Regions from separate parts of the Ruegeria sp. BJ6 genome, predicted to be linked through region 1. Evidence: riboswitches for the same ligand, from Rfam matches in the RefSeq annotation. Region 1 holds a riboswitch; each other region holds the start of a gene.
What was found. Region 1 has a riboswitch for cobalamin ahead of ACR0D6_RS05580 (DUF1636 family protein). Riboswitches for the same ligand answer to the same signal wherever they lie in the genome.
Positions count from the first base shown of each region.

Region 2: it holds a riboswitch for cobalamin, as region 1 does, so the genes downstream of both, ACR0D6_RS21580 (hypothetical protein) here and ACR0D6_RS05580 (DUF1636 family protein) in region 1, are expected to answer to the same signal.
Region 3: it holds a riboswitch for cobalamin, as region 1 does, so the genes downstream of both, ACR0D6_RS17415 (DUF1636 family protein) here and ACR0D6_RS05580 (DUF1636 family protein) in region 1, are expected to answer to the same signal.

Region 1 covers NZ_JBQFSG010000002.1:68,600-74,823, forward strand. The annotation lists gene cobN (cobaltochelatase subunit CobN) at 1-719, opposite strand, end outside; gene cobW (cobalamin biosynthesis protein CobW) at 726-1,781, opposite strand; gene ACR0D6_RS05580 (DUF1636 family protein) at 1,778-2,158, opposite strand; cobalamin riboswitch at 2,253-2,473, opposite strand; gene ACR0D6_RS05585 (LysR substrate-binding domain-containing protein) at 2,546-3,430, opposite strand; gene ACR0D6_RS05590 (NAD(P)-dependent oxidoreductase) at 3,552-4,517, shown strand; gene ACR0D6_RS05595 (sterol desaturase family protein) at 4,946-6,040, opposite strand.
Region 2 covers NZ_JBQFSG010000016.1:8,312-14,535, forward strand. The annotation lists gene ACR0D6_RS21565 (TauD/TfdA dioxygenase family protein) at 1-63, opposite strand, end outside; gene ACR0D6_RS21570 (DNA polymerase III subunit gamma/tau) at 159-1,922, opposite strand; gene ACR0D6_RS21575 (protein-tyrosine phosphatase family protein) at 2,090-2,593, shown strand; gene ACR0D6_RS21580 (hypothetical protein) at 2,611-3,018, opposite strand; cobalamin riboswitch at 3,107-3,312, opposite strand; gene ACR0D6_RS21585 (TetR/AcrR family transcriptional regulator) at 3,330-3,893, opposite strand; gene ACR0D6_RS21590 (alpha/beta hydrolase family protein) at 3,979-4,836, shown strand; RNA gene ffs (signal recognition particle sRNA small type) at 4,909-5,007, opposite strand; gene nudC (NAD(+) diphosphatase) at 5,174-6,157, shown strand; gene ACR0D6_RS21605 (SRPBCC family protein) at 6,197-6,224, shown strand, end outside.
Region 3 covers NZ_JBQFSG010000009.1:130,829-137,052, reverse strand. The annotation lists gene ACR0D6_RS17445 (DUF3604 domain-containing protein) at 1-141, shown strand, start outside; gene ACR0D6_RS17440 (ABC transporter ATP-binding protein) at 226-1,146, opposite strand; gene ACR0D6_RS17435 (Rrf2 family transcriptional regulator) at 1,541-1,945, opposite strand; gene ACR0D6_RS17430 (GTP-binding protein) at 2,050-3,261, shown strand; gene ACR0D6_RS17425 (DUF1826 domain-containing protein) at 3,258-3,893, shown strand; gene ACR0D6_RS17420 (DUF6525 family protein) at 3,890-4,162, shown strand; cobalamin riboswitch at 4,328-4,535, shown strand; gene ACR0D6_RS17415 (DUF1636 family protein) at 4,707-4,994, shown strand; gene ACR0D6_RS17410 (ABC transporter ATP-binding protein) at 4,991-5,776, shown strand; gene ACR0D6_RS17405 (ABC transporter substrate-binding protein) at 5,795-6,224, shown strand, end outside.

The DNA of each region.
Region 1 (6,224 bases):
GGCGCAAACAGACCCACGGCGTCGAACCCGCGTGCGCGGAGGCGGTGGATCAGGGCGGCAACCGGGGCCGTGTCGGCCGAGGTCAGATAGGCCCGGTAGAACGTCACCAGGATGCGTTTCGCATCACCCGAGAAGGCCTTGTCCACCGGTATCACGCCGCGATTCGGGCACCAAACACCGCATTCCGGCAGGGTCTTGGCACCCATCACCGGACCGGCGTACAATCCCGCCGCCAGCGCCATCTGGGCCAGCGCGGCCTGCGCTGCGACCTCGCCGCCCGTGTCACACAGATGCGCCAGCCGCCGCAGGGTTGAGACGGGCAGGGTGGAATACTCGTCCAGCCGTGTATCCTCGCGTCCGTCCGCGGGCAACACGGCCAGAGCAATGCCCTTGGCCTGCGCCAGTGCCAGCACCTGCTGCACCCCATAGGACCAGTAGGGTACACCACCGATCAGGCGGATCAGGATACCTTTCGCACCTTCCAGCGTCTGTTCGACATATGTATCGACCGACAGTGGATGCTTAAGTGCCGTCAGGTTGGCCAGCCGCATCGTCGGCATCCGCCCCTCGGGCCCGCCACCGCGATGCCAGCCTGCCGCGAAAGCGCCAAGGTCGCTGTCCGAAAAGGACAGCACCACCAGATCCGCCGGGCTCTGGCCCAGATCGGTCGGGGTCTCGGTTTCTTCTAACCCGTGGCTTTCGCGGAAGACGACGTGCATGTGCGGTTACTCGGCGGCCTCGGCAACACCCACGAGGATATCGCGGATTTGGGCCTCTTTGATGTCGTCATGCTCGGCGATGACCACCAGACGCGAGCGACGCTCTTCACCGGGTTCCCACGGGCGGTCATACTGGTGACGCACGCGCGCGCCAACGGCCTGCACCAGCAGGCGCATCGGTTTACCCTGAACCGCAGCATAACCTTTGACGCGCAAGATGTTCAGCTCGTTGGCCAGACGTTCAATATTGGCGACCAGTTCCGCCGGGTCGGTCTGTTCAGGCAGCTCAACGATGATGCTTTCGAAATCGTCATGTTCATGGTCGTGATGACCGTCGTGATGCGACGGACGGGCGTCCATGTCATCCTCGGCGGCGGCCTCAAGTCCCAATACGACGCGCACGTCAACGGCTCCTTCGGCCACCTCGACGACGGGCAGAGGGCGCGGGGCTTCGGCGGCGATGATCTCTTTCGCTTTGGCCACACCCTCGGGACCGGCCAGATCGGGTTTGGTCAGCAGGATAATGTCGGCACACGAAATCTGATCTTCGAACACTTCGGACAGCGGCGTTTCGTGGTCAATTGAGTCATCGGCCAAGCGCTGGGCATCCACAGCCTCGACATTCGGCGCGAAGCGACCGGCAGCCACGGCTTCGGCGTCGGCCAGAGCAATCACGCCGTCCACGGTGATTTTCGAGCGGATATCCGGCCAGTCGAACGCCTTCAGCAGCGGCTTGGGCAGCGCGAGGCCGGAGGTCTCGATCAGGATGTGGTCAGGGCGCGGCTCCAGCGCCATCAATGCCTCGATGGTCGGGATGAAATCATCAGCCACGGTGCAGCAGATGCAGCCGTTGGCCAGTTCCATGATGTTCTCCGCCGGGCAATCGGGGATGGCGCAGGATTTCAGGATGTCGCCATCGACGCCGACATCGCCGAATTCATTGACCACAACGGCCAGACGCTTGCCCTGCGGGTTCTGCATCAGGTGGCGCACCAGCGTGGTCTTGCCCGAGCCCAGAAAGCCGGTGATCACAGTGACGGGGAGTTTTTCGAGGTTGCTCATTTCAGGGCTCCAATCGGGGGAATGCGGGCCGCACAGTTTTTGCGGAAGTGTTCAGGACGTTCGCGCCATTTCACCAGACCGTCTTCGGTCTCAAGGTATTTGGTGGCGCCTTCGACGATGGTTTCGACGTGGTCGGTTTCGTTCAGGTTTTCGTAGACAAAGGTCCAGCGGGACGGGCCGCCGCGCAGCACGATCGAACAGCCCTGATCGCAGTTCGACAGACATTCCACAGCTTTCAGGTTTACTCCGTCCGGCAACTCGGCCTGTTCCAGCGCCTTGTGCAGCAAGGTGCCGGGGCGCTGCGCGTCGTCCTCGATAGGCAGCCCACGACGGCACGTGGTGCAGACCAGCAGCTCGACTGGCGCGGTCTCGGTCATGTCTCTCATCCCCCCAAATCCTCTTCGCGGGGGACGGGGTTTCATGCGGGCCACGTATCGCGACATGGACCCGGCACCGGAACACCCCGCCCGGTTACATCTACGGCTGCTGGCAGGTCTCCCGGCTTGCGGATGTCAGAGGCCCGGTTTGTCTGGATCCTCTGGCAGATGTCCCGCCTTCCCGGCCTTGCGGGCCAGTGGCTTTGGGCACCCTCTCCGGTCACGGTCGCGGGGGCGGCTGCGTTTGACGGAAAACCGCTGACGCATTCCCTTTTCATCCATTCAAAAATGGACACCAACGCATGCGACATGCGGCACGGGCAGGGGGCTTGTCAAGCGTACTGGCGCCCTTGTGACACGCCGCATCCGAAAAGCGACTTGAGGCAGTCAGTCAGCGTCATGGGTTGCCAAACGCTCCTGCAACCAAGCCTCAAACAGCCGCGCAGGAGTGGACGGCTGCGATCCCGTTGTCGCGCGGATCAGGTAATGCGACTGGGCAAATGGAATCGGCGGCCCCACCAACTGCAGCGGTGCGCCCTGCGCGATGGCGTTGCGGGCAAACCGGGTTAGAACGGTGGCATACCCAGCGCCTGCCATCACCAGTTGCAGCGCGGCCACCGTCGTGTCCACAGAATGACGGGCCGAATTTTCGGCAACGGAGAGGCCATTGGCTTCGAAATATCTAGCCCAATTGTCTTCATATCCCAGAATATGAACCAGAGGTCCGTTTCGCAGGTCTTTGAGCCCGGGGAGCGGGTCGCCAGCACGACAGACAGGCACAATGGTTTCAGAGCAGAGCTTTTCGGCGATCACACCGGGCCAGTCGCCATATCCCAACCGAATTTCTACATCCACGTCCCCCGGAGCAACGCTGTCATTCCAGATATGGGACACAAGGCGCACGGGAATATCAGGGAATTGGCGACAGAACTCAGGCAACTCGGCTGCAATCCAATAGGTGGCGGTTGAAATGGCCGCCCTGATGGTCAGGCTTTGCCGGGTCGCCGGTCCAAACAGACTGTTGGTACTCAGAGCGATGTCGGACAGAGCTCGCCGGACAGTCAGCGCATAGGACTGTCCCAGTTCGGTCAGGTCCAGTCGGCGAGCATTGCGAGTGAACAGTTTTTCCCCAAGTTCAGCCTCAAGTGACCTTATGTGCAGCGAAACCGCTGTTTGTGTCAGGCCCAGTTCCTGCGCGGCGACAGTAAAGTTCAGATGGCGCGCAGCGGATTCGAAACTGCGCAACCATGCTGGGTTTGGGAGGCGGTCCATTTATCACCAAAATTTTTTTATGATTGTGACCGTTATTATTCGTTTCTGTTGCCCTTATCCAGCATTGATAATCCGCGTGTGAATCGCGAATGCGCAAATGGCCAATCTGGGAGGAATAGGCATGAAAGTTGGCTTCATAGGTTTGGGAAACGTGGGCGGCAAGCTTTCGGGTTCGCTGTTGCGCAATGGGGTTGACCTCACCGTTCATGATCTGAACAGGGATCTGGTCGACGAATTTGTTGCTCGTGGCGCGAAAGCGGCGGACAATCCAGCGCAGTTGATGCGCGACTGTGACGCGGTCATAACCTGTCTGCCGTCGCCTTCGGCTTCGGACGCAGTCATGCAGCAGATGTTGCCCGAGGTGAAAGAAGGCAAGATCTGGATGGAGATGTCCACCACGGACGAGGCCGAAGCGAAACGCCTAGGCGCCATGGTTATCGAGCGCGGCGGTGCGGCAGTGGATTGCCCGGTCTCGGGGGGGTGCCATCGGGCGGCGACCGGCAATATCTCGATATTCGCAGGCTGTGATCGCGCGACGTTCGAACAAATTTTGCCATTTCTGACCACGATGGGCCGCCGTATCCTGCATACCGGCGATCTGGGCTCTGCTTCCGTCCTTAAGGTTTTGACCAACTATCTGGCGACCGCCAACCTGATCACCTGCGCCGAGGCGCTGGTCACTGCAAAAGCGGCCGGCATGGACCTGAACACAACCTATGAAGCCATCAAAATTTCGTCTGGCACCTCGTTTGTGCATGAAACCGAAAGCCAGGTGATCCTGAACGGCTCGCGCGATATCTCATTCACCATGGATCTGGTTAAAAAGGATATCGGTCTGTTTCAGGAAGTAGCGGACCGGGCCGGTGTTCCGCTGGAGATGAACCCGGTGATGATCAAGATTTTCGAAGACGGCATCGCCCGGTACGGTGATCGCGAACTATCTCCGAACATCATCCGCCGTCTCGAGGATGCAACGGGTATCGACGTCCGCGCCCCCGGATTTCCAACCGAAATGCTGGATGATGAACCGGAAGAGGCGGGATACGAAGTGATCCCGCAAGGCAAGGAGTTGAAAGCGGCAGAGTAATCCGCAAGTAAGTTCAGGTGCGGGCAGCCTGTGGAACAGACTGCCCGTAGAATTGTTCTTGCTGGTTCACGTCTTATGTTAGTGTTCTGTACAACAGGACGCTGCCAAAGCGTGGAGGATGCCATGGCCTGCTCTCGAACTATAATTGCACTGGTAGTTGTGTGCATTTTGGCCGGGTGCGAAACCGGGACGGGGCCGATCGGATCATCCGACGTTTCGCGCGCTGACTACGAGCGTCACAAGGCCAATCGCCAATCCTATATGTATCAGGGCTTGTAATAAACAGTCCGCAGCGGCTTTACCTGAGCAGCTAGTGGTGAGCAGCTTATCCCAACATCAGCTTTGAACGGAACGTGCATTCAGTGGCCGATGGGCCGCTTTCTGTGTTCGCTCCGCCGACCTATTTATTCGGCGGCAGATTGTGTTGGTTACCTGTCCTCGGTCTTGAACCGCCCAGAGCCGCCATCGGATGAAACAACCAGCGGCAGGTCAGTCGGACTTGCTGCTTCCTCGACGGGCCTGTTCTCCTTAGGGCGCATGTGCTTGGGCGGAAACACGAACACATTGCGCCAGCCGCTTTTGAACAAAGCGTAGGCGTTCTTGAACGGGCGAAAGTACAAGGCTCGGGGGCTGTTCCAAGTGCCGTCTTCTCCATTCCCCAGACCATAATCCAGCGTTTCCCGAGTTTTTGGCGAGTACAATGTACCAGCCGCCCAATCCCAGAACGCAAAAATGAATCCCATGTTCTTGTCCCAATGGCGGATGGCCTTGGAGTGGTGGACCTGATGTTGTGCCGGGCTGACAACAACGTGCTGCAGCCAATTCGGATACCGAAGCCAGACATGGCTGTGCCGCAGGTTGAACGCGGCAACGAAGAAGACGAACATCACAATGTTCAACTGAAACAAAGTGAATTCTCGGGCGCCGCTTCCAAAAATTTGATCCAGCAAGCCAAACGTTACACCCACTGCAAATGCGCCCATCATCGAGGAAACCGCTTCTTCGAACGGATGCATACGCGCAGCCGTCAACGGCGTCATGACCTCGGCCGAGTGGTGAACCTTGTGAAATTCCCACAAAACAGGAACTTTGTGGAAAATATAGTGGCCAAACCACAGCGCGCCATCAAAAGCCAGAGTGACCGCGACGGTGTAAATCAAGGTAACACCCCACGAAGGTTGTTCGGGGCCCGCAGGAGCCGACCCGAATAAGGATTCAACGATGTGAAACCAAAATTGTGACTGAATCAGGATCGACGCATAGATCGCTGCAATGATCGATTTATTCAAAAAAAACATGAAATAGTCGGCTTTGGCAGAGTCGTGGGTGACGACATCCCATGGCACCAGCCAATTGAGTAATCCTTTAACTCCCGATTGCCCGCGTGCAGACCGTTCGCGCCAATAGATGAAGATGGCAAAGGCCAGTGCCGTAGCCAGATAGAAAATCGACAGTCGTTGAGTTGGGTCGAACAGCAGTTCCACAGGATGGCGGATCGCCGCCAGAATACTTTCACCAGTCATTGCCTCGAAATCCTGCCCGAGTATTTTGATTTTGCACTTGCTTACCAAAACGACGTGGCATTTTTGGGGCGGTATTGCGATTGGCATTTGGTCTCTCGCAAGGACGCGATTATCCTGAGCGTGCGACTACGCTTTGCAATTGCCAGATCAATCGACCCTGTTGATTTCTTACGTTTCTTCCGAC
Region 2 (6,224 bases), on a different contig from region 1:
TTCGCGCAAATCCACGTCGTGGATAGTCAGTCCAAACCTTTGATGCAGCGGGGTTGTTCTCATGTCACTCAAACTCGCAGGGTTTTGGTCAGAGTGAGAGGCGCAGGCCCGGGTTTCAAGCCGGTTTGCGACATCGCTGCAGATGTGTGCAAGACGCGTCAGTCTTCTTCGAAGGGATCCCACTCATCTTCGACCTCGGGCAGGGCTTCGGTCTCGACCTTGGCGGCCAGTTGCTCAACCGTCTGGATTTTGGTGATGCGTGCCTTGGGGAACTGTGCCAACACAGCCTGAACCATCGGATGTTCTCCGGCTTCGGCCTTCAGGGCGAGTTCTGCGGCGTCGCGCAATTCGGCAATCGTCGGTGCGTCGCCGTTCGAGGCGACGGACACCGCCCATCTGTTCCCCGTCCAGCGCTGCAGGGATGAACCCAACCGTTGCGCCAGATCCGTCGGGGCCTGTTCGGTTGGCGTGAATTCGATCCGGCCCGGTTGGTATGATACCAGTCGCACACCGCTTTCAACCTCCACCAACAGTTTTACATCGCGGTTCGAGCGGATCAGTTCGACCACATGCTCAAAGGTCGGATAACGGGCAAGGGCTGCCTGCAGTTCCTGCGCCAGCGCAGCAGTTGGCGCACCACCGTTTCCGCGCGGTGGCGACACATGGGCAGGTGCGGCAACGACACCCGCATTTGTGACGGCAGCACTGTTGCCGTTTACCGGGACGCCGCCGCCCGGGCCGCCCGAAGGCGGAGGGGGCGTGTCCTGAAGACGCCGGATCAGTTCCTCAGGGCTGGGCAGATCGGCCACATGCGTCAGACGGATAACTGCCATTTCCGCCGCCATCATGGCGTTAGGTGCGGCTGCCACCTCTTCCAGCGCCTTCAACAGCATTTGCCACATCCGGGTCAGTACGCGCATCGGCAAGGCCTGCGCCATCTGCTGGCCGCGGGCACGCTCGTCCGGTGAAACGGTCGGGTCTTCGGCGGCGTCCGGCGTGATTTTGACCACTGATATCCAATGGGTGATTTCGGCCAGATCGCGCAGCACCGCCAGCGGGTCGGCCCCTTCGGCATATTGCGCGCCCAGTTCGGTCAGTGCCCCTGCCGCGTCGCCGCGCAGGATCATGTCTGTCAGGTCCAGTACGCGCCCTCTGTCCGCCAGCCCCAGCATCGCGCGCACCTGATCGGCCGAGGTTTCCCCCGCCCCATGAGAAATCGCCTGATCCAGCAGCGATGTCGCGTCACGGGCGGAACCTTCCGCGGCGCGGGTGATCAGGGCCAGCGCGTCTTCGGCGATTTCCGCGCTTTCGGCGCTGGCGATCCTGCGCAGCAGGCCAAGCATGTCCTCAGGCTCGATCCTGCGCAGATCAAAGCGCTGGCAGCGGGACAGCACCGTCACCGGAACCTTGCGAATCTCGGTGGTGGCGAAGATGAACTTTACGTGCTCGGGTGGTTCCTCAAGGGTCTTGAGCAGCGCGTTGAAGGCGCTGGTCGACAGCATGTGCACTTCGTCGATGATGTAGATTTTATAGCGCGCGCTGGCGGCGCGGTAGCGGACGGAGTCGATGATCTCGCGAATATCGTTGACGCCGGTGCGGCTGGCCGCGTCCATCTCCATGACATCGACATGGCGGCCTTCCATGATGGCGGTGCAGTGTTCACATTTGCCACAGGGTTCTGTCGTAGGACCGCCTTCACCATCCGGGCCGATGCAGTTCATCCCCTTGGCGATGATCCGTGCGGTGGTGGTTTTGCCGGTGCCCCGAATACCGGTCATGATAAAAGCCTGCGCAATCCGGTCGGCTTCGAAGGCGTTTTTCAGTGTCCGCACCATCGCGTCCTGACCGACAAGATCGGCAAAGGTTTCGGGGCGGTATTTTCGGGCAAGGACCTGATAGGCCGTGGATGCGGTGTCGGTCATGTCTGCTCTGGCGGATTCGTACTGAAGCCGCAGCGTAGAGCCCCCTGCCGCCCGCGTCCACAGCGGGTCGTTGCGAAATTAATTTGGATAATGCCCGATGCGGGGTAAATTACAGCTGTGGGTAACCGGACGGCCATGACTGGCAGGGCCTGTTTGGGGGGAGTTAAATGTCTGAACTGGTGATATACGCCTTGCAGGTCGGCGGCGGAACGCTGGCCATTTCCCCGCTGCCGGGGCGTGGCGGAAGATATTCCGAAGATCTGAACACGATTGCCGACTGGCAGCCGGGTCTTGTGATCTCGATGACCACCGAAGTTGAGATGATTCAGGAGGGCGCGCGGCATTTTGGCACTGACATTCAAAGCCGCGCCAGCCGCTGGGTGCATCTCCCGGTCGAGGATTTTGGGGCGCCGCCTGCTGAAATTCGCGCGCGGTGGCGTGACGTCAGCGCCTCTGCCCGGCAGGCGTTGTCGGGTGGCGGGCGCGTGCTGGTGCATTGCAAAGGCGGGTGCGGCCGCTCGGGCATGGTTGCCCTGCGATTGATGGTAGAGTGCGGCGAAACACCGGCAAAGGCGCTGAGCCGCCTGCGCGCCGTGCGCCCTTGCGCGGTCGAGACCGAAGGGCAGTTGGACTGGGCTACAAAGCCCGCGCAGGCGCACGCGCAGCACTGACAGTTACTTGCGGTGACCTAAGCCGAAGCGTGTGTCGGACCGCAGGTGGCGGCGTTTGTTGTTCGAGGCGTCGCCTCAAGAATCGCGCAAGGTGGATTGGTGATCCAACCGGACGGCAGGGACGTTGAGGCCGGGTTCAACAGGACATCCGCATAGCGGTCCAGCTGAGCGGTTTCAGTTGCTTCATCCACATCGCAGTACACGCGAATCCGGCTCCCATATGCGTGAAACCGCGCCGTACAGCCGCCAGGGCAATGTGCAAGTTCAGTGTTACCCTCGATCTCGAAGCCGTCCGAAGTCGCCCGGCGAGCCTGTGTGACGGCCCTGGTAAGAGTGTTTGCCATGTGCAACAGCGCCGGGCAGGGTTCGCCGGTACGTTGGCAGACCGTGGCTGAAAGCACGTGTGTCTCGGTTTTCAAAATCATAATGCGCCCTCCGCGCGACGGATGGGGCGTTGATCAGGGGAAAGACGGCGCTGTGCGTCAAACCCATTACGGACACCCCGCCCGAATTCGAGTTACAGTTTCGATGGCAGGTCTCCTGACTTGCGGGTCATTGCTTTGCCGACCTTCCCGGCCATTTGGCCAGTGGCATTTCGGCATTGCTCTCCGCCTACAGTTGCGGGGGCAGTCGCGGCATTGGTTCAATTGAACCGCACCGTGTTCCCTTTTCATCCCGTCCGAAGATTCGGCACGGAAACCATCACGCAAGTGCTACCCGCACGGAAGCGCCCGGGTCAACGGAATTCGTCGAACCGCATCATCTTTGGAAGTCCGCGCAGTACGTCCGAATTCTGCCGGGCGCGCGCCAGTTGCCATCCGCCCTGCAGCAGGATGAACAGGGCATCTGCCTGAAGGTCGGGGTCTGGTGCGTTCAGACGCCTTGCGTGGTCTTTCACTTCGGTCATCCAGCCTTCGTACAGATGATAGGCGTGCTCGCGAAATTCGGTGTTCTCAGGCCCTTCGAACAGCGTTGCCGAGATGGGGCAGGTGTCCCAATGCCCTGACTTATCGAAAAGTTTCGCGATCTTGTGGCACAGGATCTCAACACCTTCTCGAAAGTTCCCGGCGGGCTCAAACGAGGCTGCGATCAGGCGCAGCATGCCATCCGACGCCCATGTCGCGGCAGCAAGCGCCAGATCGGACTTTCCGTTCGGAAAGTGATGATAAAGCGAACCCTTGGGCGCATTCGCAGCCATAAGCAATTCGGACAAACCAACGCCGTGATAACCCGAACGCTGGAACAGCTCGGCAGCGGTGCGGATCAGGCGATCTTTGGTCGGAAGCGGACGTTCGGTCATTTGAATTGTATATTGACGAGATTAGACCGATTGGTCCAGAACGAACTGAATGGACCGATTGGTCCAGTGATCGTCGGAGTGTGAGATGTTGGACAGCCAGAACTCGGTAGCAGTCGAAGATTTCAGGTTTCCATCGGGCGGCGCGGAGCTGTCAGCCCGCCTGTATGCACCGGCATCTGAACCTTCAGTGGTGGTCGTTCTAAACGGCGCGACGGGTGTACCCAGAGACTATTACAAGCATTTTGCCCGATGGCTGGCAGCGGAAAAGGAAATGGCCTGCCTGACCTATGACTATCGTGATTTCGGCCATTCGCAGACAGGCCCACTAAAGGCGTCCACGGTGACCATGGCAGACTGGGCCCTGATCGATATGCCCGCTGCACGAAACGAGATGCGGCGCAGGTTCCCGGACGCGAAACTGTGGGTCATAGGGCATTCCGTTGGCGGGATGCTTGGGCCGGTGCAACCCGGTATTGAAGAGATCGACCGGATGATCTGCGTCTGCTCGGGTCTGGTGCATCACAGTGATCACCCCTGGCCCTATCAGGGGCTGGCGCGGCTGTTCTGGTTTGGTCACGCGCCCTTGCTGGTTCGCTTGATGGGGTATCTTCCCGGGCGGATGATCGGGTTTGGCGCGGATTTGCCGCCGCTGGTCTATTGGCAGTGGCGGAAATGGTGCACCTCGCGGCAAAGCTATTTGCCCGAAGCGGGGCAGGGCCTGCCAGCAGCGGATTGGGGCCGTTCGGACGCTCAGGTGGAGATGTTTGCATTTACCGACGATCAGGTGATTCCGCCGAAATGTGTCTGGCGTCTGGCCGATGTCTATGGCCCCGCAGCGCAAAGGCACGAATTGAATCCTGTTGACTTCGGGCTTGAAGACGTCGGGCATCTGGGGGCATTCGCCCGCCGGAATGCAGCTGTCTGGCCAAAGCTGATGGCGTGAACAATCGGCCACTGTTACAGGCGCAAACGGTCAGACTAGAGCCGTTCCTGGGATCACGATTGTAGCGGGAAAAGGTGAGAGGCTGGACATCGACCCAAGCGGGACTCGTTGTGGCTGCTTCCTTCCGGACCTGACCAGGTTGGCGAGGCGCTCGCCCGCGCCAACCTCTCGCAGCCGATATAGGCAACAGATCGGAAAATGGCAACCCGCCGACGTCAAACCTAATTAGCTTATGAAACCGCGCCAAGGCGTATAAGAGGTCTTTTGACATTAGAACGGGCATTGCGCCGCCGGGCCAGCCGTGGCAGCCATTTGCCCGTAACAAATGAGGGCGGGCATGAAACGCGCAGAGCAGGTAACATTCGGCGGATCGGGTCTGGATCGGGCGGCGCATATTCGTAATGATCCACAGGCGATGGCCAATGCCGTTGCGCATCCGGATGCGCAATGCCTGCTGCTGTGGCGCGGTAAGGTTTTGGTGAAGGGCGAGCGCCTCGATCATCTTGCGTATGTGCGGATGTCTCATCCGCTTGTGACGGCGGGTCCGGGCGGGACCATGGAAGAGCCGGTCTTATTGGGTGTCGGGAGTGGCGGAGCACCCATTTTTGCCGCTGACATTTCAAACTGGGCAGCCGAAGGGCTTGATCTTTCGGGCGTCGGAAACTTTGTCGATAGAACCGAACAGCAGCACCCGGATTTGCCGGAAGGTCATGTATTTGCCGAACTGCGCCGGATCATGACCCGTCTGAATACGCGGGATGCTGAACTGGCGGCCACCGCAAAGGCCGTGATCGGCTGGCATGAAACGCACCGGTTCTGTGCCAGATGCGGCGCGCCGAGCCAAATAACGCAGGCCGGATGGCAGCGAAGCTGTCCTGCGTGCAACGGGCAGCACTTTCCCCGCACAGACCCGGTTGTGATCATGCTGATCACGCATGGCGATTCGGTGCTGATGGGGCGGTCGCCCGGCTGGCCTGAGGGGATGTACTCACTGCTTGCGGGATTTGTTGAACCGGGTGAGACGCTGGAGGCCGCAGTGCGGCGCGAGGTCATGGAAGAGGCGGGCGTACCCGTCGGGCAGGTCGGTTATCTGGCCAGTCAGCCCTGGCCTTTCCCGGCATCCCTGATGTTCGGATGCCATGGTGAGGCCCTTTCCCGCGAGATCAGGATCGATCCTGTTGAAATCGAGGATGCGCTGTGGGTCAGCAAAAGCGAAATGATGCAGGCTTTTGCCGGGGACCATCCCAAGCTATTGCCTGCCCGAAAAGGTGCGATTGCGCATTACCTGCTGCAAAACTGGCTTGCGGATACGCTGGACTGAGGAAAGACTACACCGCAAAAGAGAGCCGTCAGAAACACGATGCAATTTTCAGCCAGAGAAGATATCG
Region 3 (6,224 bases), on a different contig from region 1:
TACGTCAGGGTGATCGAAATTCCGAAACCGCGTTGGACGACTATCGATGCAGCGTTTTATGATATCCCATTGCCTGAAAACGTTCCGGCAGAAGTTCAGGACCGCGCGTACACGTCGCCAATCTGGTACAGTCCCGAGTAGTTATTCACAGTCTCGGTTGTGGCTTCAATTCTCGGCTCGGGCCCGAACCGGCAGTACGAATGATACTGTCGGGTTTACGCGCTGCTAGGCGAGACGAGCATCCATGTTTACGCCTGCATCCCTTAAAAGCTCGAACTTGACTGCTGTGGCACTGACCTGACGATAGAACGCGATCAACTGTTTGGTTGGCCCTTGCAGGCGGGCAAGGCCGACCGTTGCGGCGACCACAGTCCCTACGTCGGTGCTGCCGTCCAGAACGTGTAAGCCACCAACTATCAGGACAGCTACTGTTCCGGCGCCGTTGATGGCACTCAGGACAAATTTGGACGAAAGCTTCCAAACGAAGATCTGCGAACGGGTCTCGTAGATATCATCGAACCGGGCGGAAATACTTGAGGTTGGTTGCTCACCGGATGTCAGTTGTTTGGCGGCACCTCTGAGCATATGAACCCGATCAGCGACAAGCCCATTAACTCGGCTTTGCACGGTCAGGACGATCACAACTTGGGGCAGTATCATGAGCAACGCGATGAGCCCCAGCGCGGGGTCATTCGTTGCGATGTACCCGACAATGACAACAAGTGTACCAGCCTGCAACAAAGGCTCGGACAGAGCACTGCCTGAGAATTTCCCGACCTGTTCTGCTTCGGCGGATATCATCGTTGCCATCTCTCCCTGTGAAAGCGGCGGTGCTTTTTCGATTTTATCGTTTGTTGGATGACAGATGGAGTTTCTCAGGTTGCGGATCATATCCTCGCCTAACCGGCTGGAAAGGTAACCAAGTACCCACTTGAGTGCGAGGCTCAAGAGAATAACCGCGCCCATTGCCAATCCAAGTGTCACCAATTGGGACTTCGTTATCCAACCGTAGGTCAGCCCGTTCACTAACTCTTTCTGATAATTCAAGGGTAACGCGGCAAGCCCTGCAATGGCGAGGGAAAGCAGAATGTTGATTGTTTGCTTGCGACCGGTTGCCAACCAAATAGATTTGTAAAACTGGATCATTCGAACCGTCCTTCCCCCAACAAGCGCTCTGATTATTAATGACAAGTGCTATTTTTTGTGCGCTTTGAGTAACTTGAACCAATATGTTCGAATGGGTTGTTTAAATCTATGGCAGGCCAATAATCTCAACCGCGCCGTGCAACCGTCGTGCCGTCCGGCAATATTCCAGGGTGAGCGACGTGTGTGTCTGAAAGATATCCTTCGACCAATACGAGCGCTAGGCTGCCATTTCTGGTGCCTTTGCCGTGGGTGCCGCTGTTGACCTCCGCATCATCGCTGGTGTTCTGGCTGTTTGATTTGCCTTACGGGCCGAGGCGGTTCTGAAGGTGCAGACACCCTTGCCGACCACGCTTTCTAGTTGCAATGGCAGCTTGCTGCGAAAGTTGATTGGGGGCTATCTGCCCCTGACTTCGGAGATCGTGGTCTCACTAAGACGGCTGATCAGGCTTTGCTCGATTTCCGTCATGATACTTGAAACGCGGCGGTGCAGGGCATGTTCCACTGAACATTCCGGAGCGTGATCTTCATTGCCGGACGCGATCAGGCTTTCGTCCAGCGCAAGATACACATCTGCAAGGGTAATGCTGTCTGGTTCGCGTGCCAGACGCCATCCACCTGAGTGGCCTTTTTCCGAGGTCAACAGGCCTGCGTCACGGAGACGTCCCAAGACACGGCGTACTACCACCGGGTTCGTCCCGGAATGCTCGGCGATGTCTGCCGAGGTTCTCACACGATCCGGATCTCCGGCCATGTGGCTTAGCGTGTGCAGGGCGAGGGACAGGCGACTATTGCGCTTCATTTGTGTTTCTTCTCCAAGCGGGCGTCACACGTAACAATGACTGTTGCATTCGTCTAGTAACTATGAGAGTTACATGACTCTCGAGGCACCCTTCGGAGCAACCCATGTCAGATACTCGTCTTCCTGTCACCGTCCTTTCCGGCTTTCTTGGCGCGGGCAAGACCATGCTATTGAACCGCGTCCTGAACAATCGCGAAGGGCGGCGGGTCGCGGTCATTGTCAATGACATGTCCGAAGTGAACATCGACGCTGATCTAGTGCGGGCCGATACCGAACTTAGCCGGCCGGATGAAACGCTGGTTGAGATGTCGAATGGCTGCATCTGTTGCACTCTTCGTGATGATTTGTTGGACGAAGTTCGCCGTTTGGCTGCAGAAGGCCGATTTGATTATTTGCTGATTGAATCCACCGGTATCTCCGAACCCTTGCCGGTTGCAGCTACGTTCGACTTCAGGGATGAATTCGGCAACAGCTTGTCTGACGTGGCACGGCTGGACACGATGGTGACAGTTGTTGATGCGGTAAATCTCCTTAACGATTATTCCTCTCATGATTTCCTGCGGGATCGGGGCGAAACGATGGGCGAGGAAGACGAACGCACACTCGTCCATCTGCTCACGGATCAAATCGAATTCGCTGATGTGGTGGTTTTGAACAAAGTCAACGATGCGGGGGCGGATAAGGTCGACGCAGCGCGCAAGATCATCCGCAGCCTGAATGCGGATGCCGAGATTATTGAGACAAATCACTCCTTAGTCGCCGCCGAGAAAATTCTCGACACCGGCCTCTTTGATTTTGAACAAGCTCATGAGCATCCGATGTGGGCCAAGGAGCTGTACGGTTTTGCCGATCATGTGCCAGAGACCGAGGAATATGGCGTCACCTCATATGTATACCGGGCACGGCTTCCGTTTGTTCCCGAGCGCATTTTGAAAGTCCTCAATGGTGATTCGCCGGGGGTGATCCGGGCCAAAGGGCACTTTTGGATCTCGACACGACCCGACTGGGTAGCTGAGTTTTCGCTGGCCGGGGCGCTGTCCAGTGTAAAACCGCTGGGCACCTGGTGGGCGTCGGTACCGGAGGAGCGGCGCCCTACACACGACAGTGCGAAAGCCTACATGCAGGCCCACTGGCAAGAACCCTGGGGTGATCGTCGTCAGGAAATCGTCTTCATCGGAGCGGGCATTGACTGGCCGGCTTTGAAGGCGCGATTGGATGCCTGTCTTGTTCCTGCAGCTGCAGCCATGGGGCCCGACACATTGCCCGACTATCCGGACCCGTTTCCAATCTGGCGGCGGGTGGAGGATGCCGCATGAACTTTGCCAAAACGCTGGAAAAAGACGCGGCCATTGGCGTCGCGGTCGCGGAAAACCTATCGTCATTCGCCACGTTTCTTCAACCCGGATGCGCTGCTGCGATCTGGCGGAGGCAAGCACCTGCTGACGTCCAAAGCTGGCTGAACGAGCTTGATCCAGAGGTTCTGCCACGCGGTCGGATCATTTTAACTCCGCATGAGGTCAGGTCTGCACTGGCGAATCTCTGTGACGCGTCTGGATTGCCTGACACTCCGGAAAGAGAGTGGCTTCAGGATGATATCGTTTCCCTCGCTGACATGTTCTCGCATCTGATGAATGCAAGGTTCCTGCGACTGCGATTGGATGTTGTGACCACTAACGCCTGTCGTAGATTTCATATCGATGCGATTACCGCGCGGTTGGTTTGCACTTATCGCGGTACCGGAACACAGTACGGCATTTCGCAGGATGGAACGGATCCAGCACATGTGTTCACGGTTGAAACCGGTGCTCCAATTCTCTTGCGGGGGACGCTGTGGCCCGAACAGCCATCGTCAGGGCTGTTGCATCGCTCGCCGCCGATTGAGGGTACAGGTCAGACCCGGCTTGTCTTGGTGCTGGACCCCGTGTTCGACCCGGACGACGAAGCATGAGCCGGAATCTCGGGCAATGCAGTCTACGACGCAAGCGGCGTTCCGATGATCCAATGGCTGCATTTGACGGCTTGCCGGCGCCGTTGAGGCGTTGGTTGTCCGAAGCAGCCTTGCCATGGTCCCCCACATCCGCGCGACGCATTTGGTCAAAGTCGCGGGCCCGCGGTCTCACGGCGGAGGAAACACTTCGGTCCCTAAGCGAAGCCGAAGCCAGAACGCTTGCCCGTGACCGGCAATCCACCGTTTTCAAACTCATGTCCCGAACGTGAAGGAGAACTCATGTCTCATTCATCACGGCCTGTTGTTGTTAAACATGCGGCTTTTGGCACCGCTCGATCGATGGCTTTCATGGAACCGGTTTGACGACGCCGAACGCAAAAGATGCAATTGATAGGTTTTGACTCAGGTCCCGATTGACAAGGCATCCGGTCTAAGACAATCAGGGTACAGATGGTTCCCCATGGTACGCCCAGGGGATGAAAAGGGAATACGGTGCGGTCCGCCTGTCGGTGCCAAGTCCGTAACTGCCCCCGCAACTGTAAGCGGTGAGCGACGCCAAACAACCACTGGCCAATAGGGCCGGGAAGGATGGCCAAGCGACGATCCGCAAGTCAGGAGACCTGCCATCGCATGTTTAACCAACCCGGGGCGGGGCGTCCTGGAAGGAGGCTTTGATGGCACGTCTGACACGTGTTTACATGATCGGCACCTTCTGTCCGCGCTTGGCTTTAAGCGGAGCGGACAATGCCGGAAACACCTGACCATTTCCTTCTGATCTGCTCGACCTGTCGCGGCGCACTGTCTGTTGGGGCCATGCGCAATACGCTGACCGGTAAGCTGCCCACGGGATTCGCTATCCGCACAGTTGCCTGTATGGCCGGTTGCGCGCAGCCAACAACTGTCGGATTTCAGGCCGTCGGTAAAGCTCAGTATCTGTTCGGTGACATTGAAAGCGAGGAAGACATCGAAGCGCTGGCCAAATTTGCGCAGCAATACCACGACAGCCCAGATGGCTGGACCAATGCCTCCGACCGGCCTGGTCCACTTTTTACAAAAACCCTTTCACGTTTGCCTGGGATCCAATTGGAGGAGCCATCATGACGACCTCGACCTTTCTGGTTGCGCGGGACCTCGAATACTATGCGCTCAACGGTGATGTCCTGCTGCAGGACGCCTCGTTTGAGTTGGACGAGGGCGCGATACTGGCAATTGCCGGTCCGAATGGGGCTGGAAAAACAACGCTTTTGAACCTGCTGTGCGGGACGGCTGAGATCGTGCTGGGCGACGTTCTGGTCAAGGGGCGCTGCCTGAAACAGATGCCCGCCAAAGACCGGGCCCGGATGATCGCCGTTGTCAGTCAGCAAGAGCTTCCCGATGGCAGGCTTTTGTTACGGGATTACGTCGCGATGGGTCAGATTCCGATCTGGGCCGACCGTTCGGCTGCAGAACACGCTGAAGAACTGGACAGGGTACTGAACCTGACCGGCCTGAATGCATTGGCAGACAAACGAATGGCAATGCTGTCCGGGGGCGAGCGGCAACGCGCCCATATAGCCCGGGCTTTGGCGCAGAACCCATCACTTCTTTTTCTGGACGAACCCACCAACCATCTGGACCCGGATGCCAAGGGGAGGATGCTGTCGCTGGTCGCCGAACTGGGCATCACGGTGGTGATGATCGTCCACGATCTGGTGATGATCCCCGAATTTGCCACCCATGTGGCGCTGATGAAATCCACGCGGCTTACGGGATTTGGCCCCGTGGCCGATGTACTGACCCCGGAACGGGTCCGCGACACGTTTGGCGTCGATTACCTGTGCTTTCACCACGAAGGCCGCATCATCCCAGCGCTGGATATCCGAAGAACAACAGTCTCAACCTAAACCAAGGAGCATTCCCGAATGAAACACATCTGGTCCGTGGCGCTGGTCACAGCCATGGCAGGCGCCGCGTCCGCGCAGGAGGTCAGCGTCGACAACTGTGGCGAGCCGCTGGTGTTCGAAACTCAGCCCGAACGGCTGGTCGTACATGACATGAACATGACCGACATGGCCTTTGCGCTGGGTCTGCAGGAGAAGATCGTCGGTCTGACCGGCATCACCGGCTGGTACAAGACCAGCCCGGAATTCGACAAGTTGCGCGGAGACATCCCGGAACTGGCGCCGAAATACCCGACGGTCGAAAATCTTGTTGCGGTCGAACCTGACCTGTTCTTCGCTGGCTGGTATTACGGCATGAAGCCGGGCGGCGACGTCACGCCGGACACGCTGGAGCCCTTTGGTATCAAGACCATGATCCTGACAGAAAGTTGCGTGCATCTGGACAAGGACC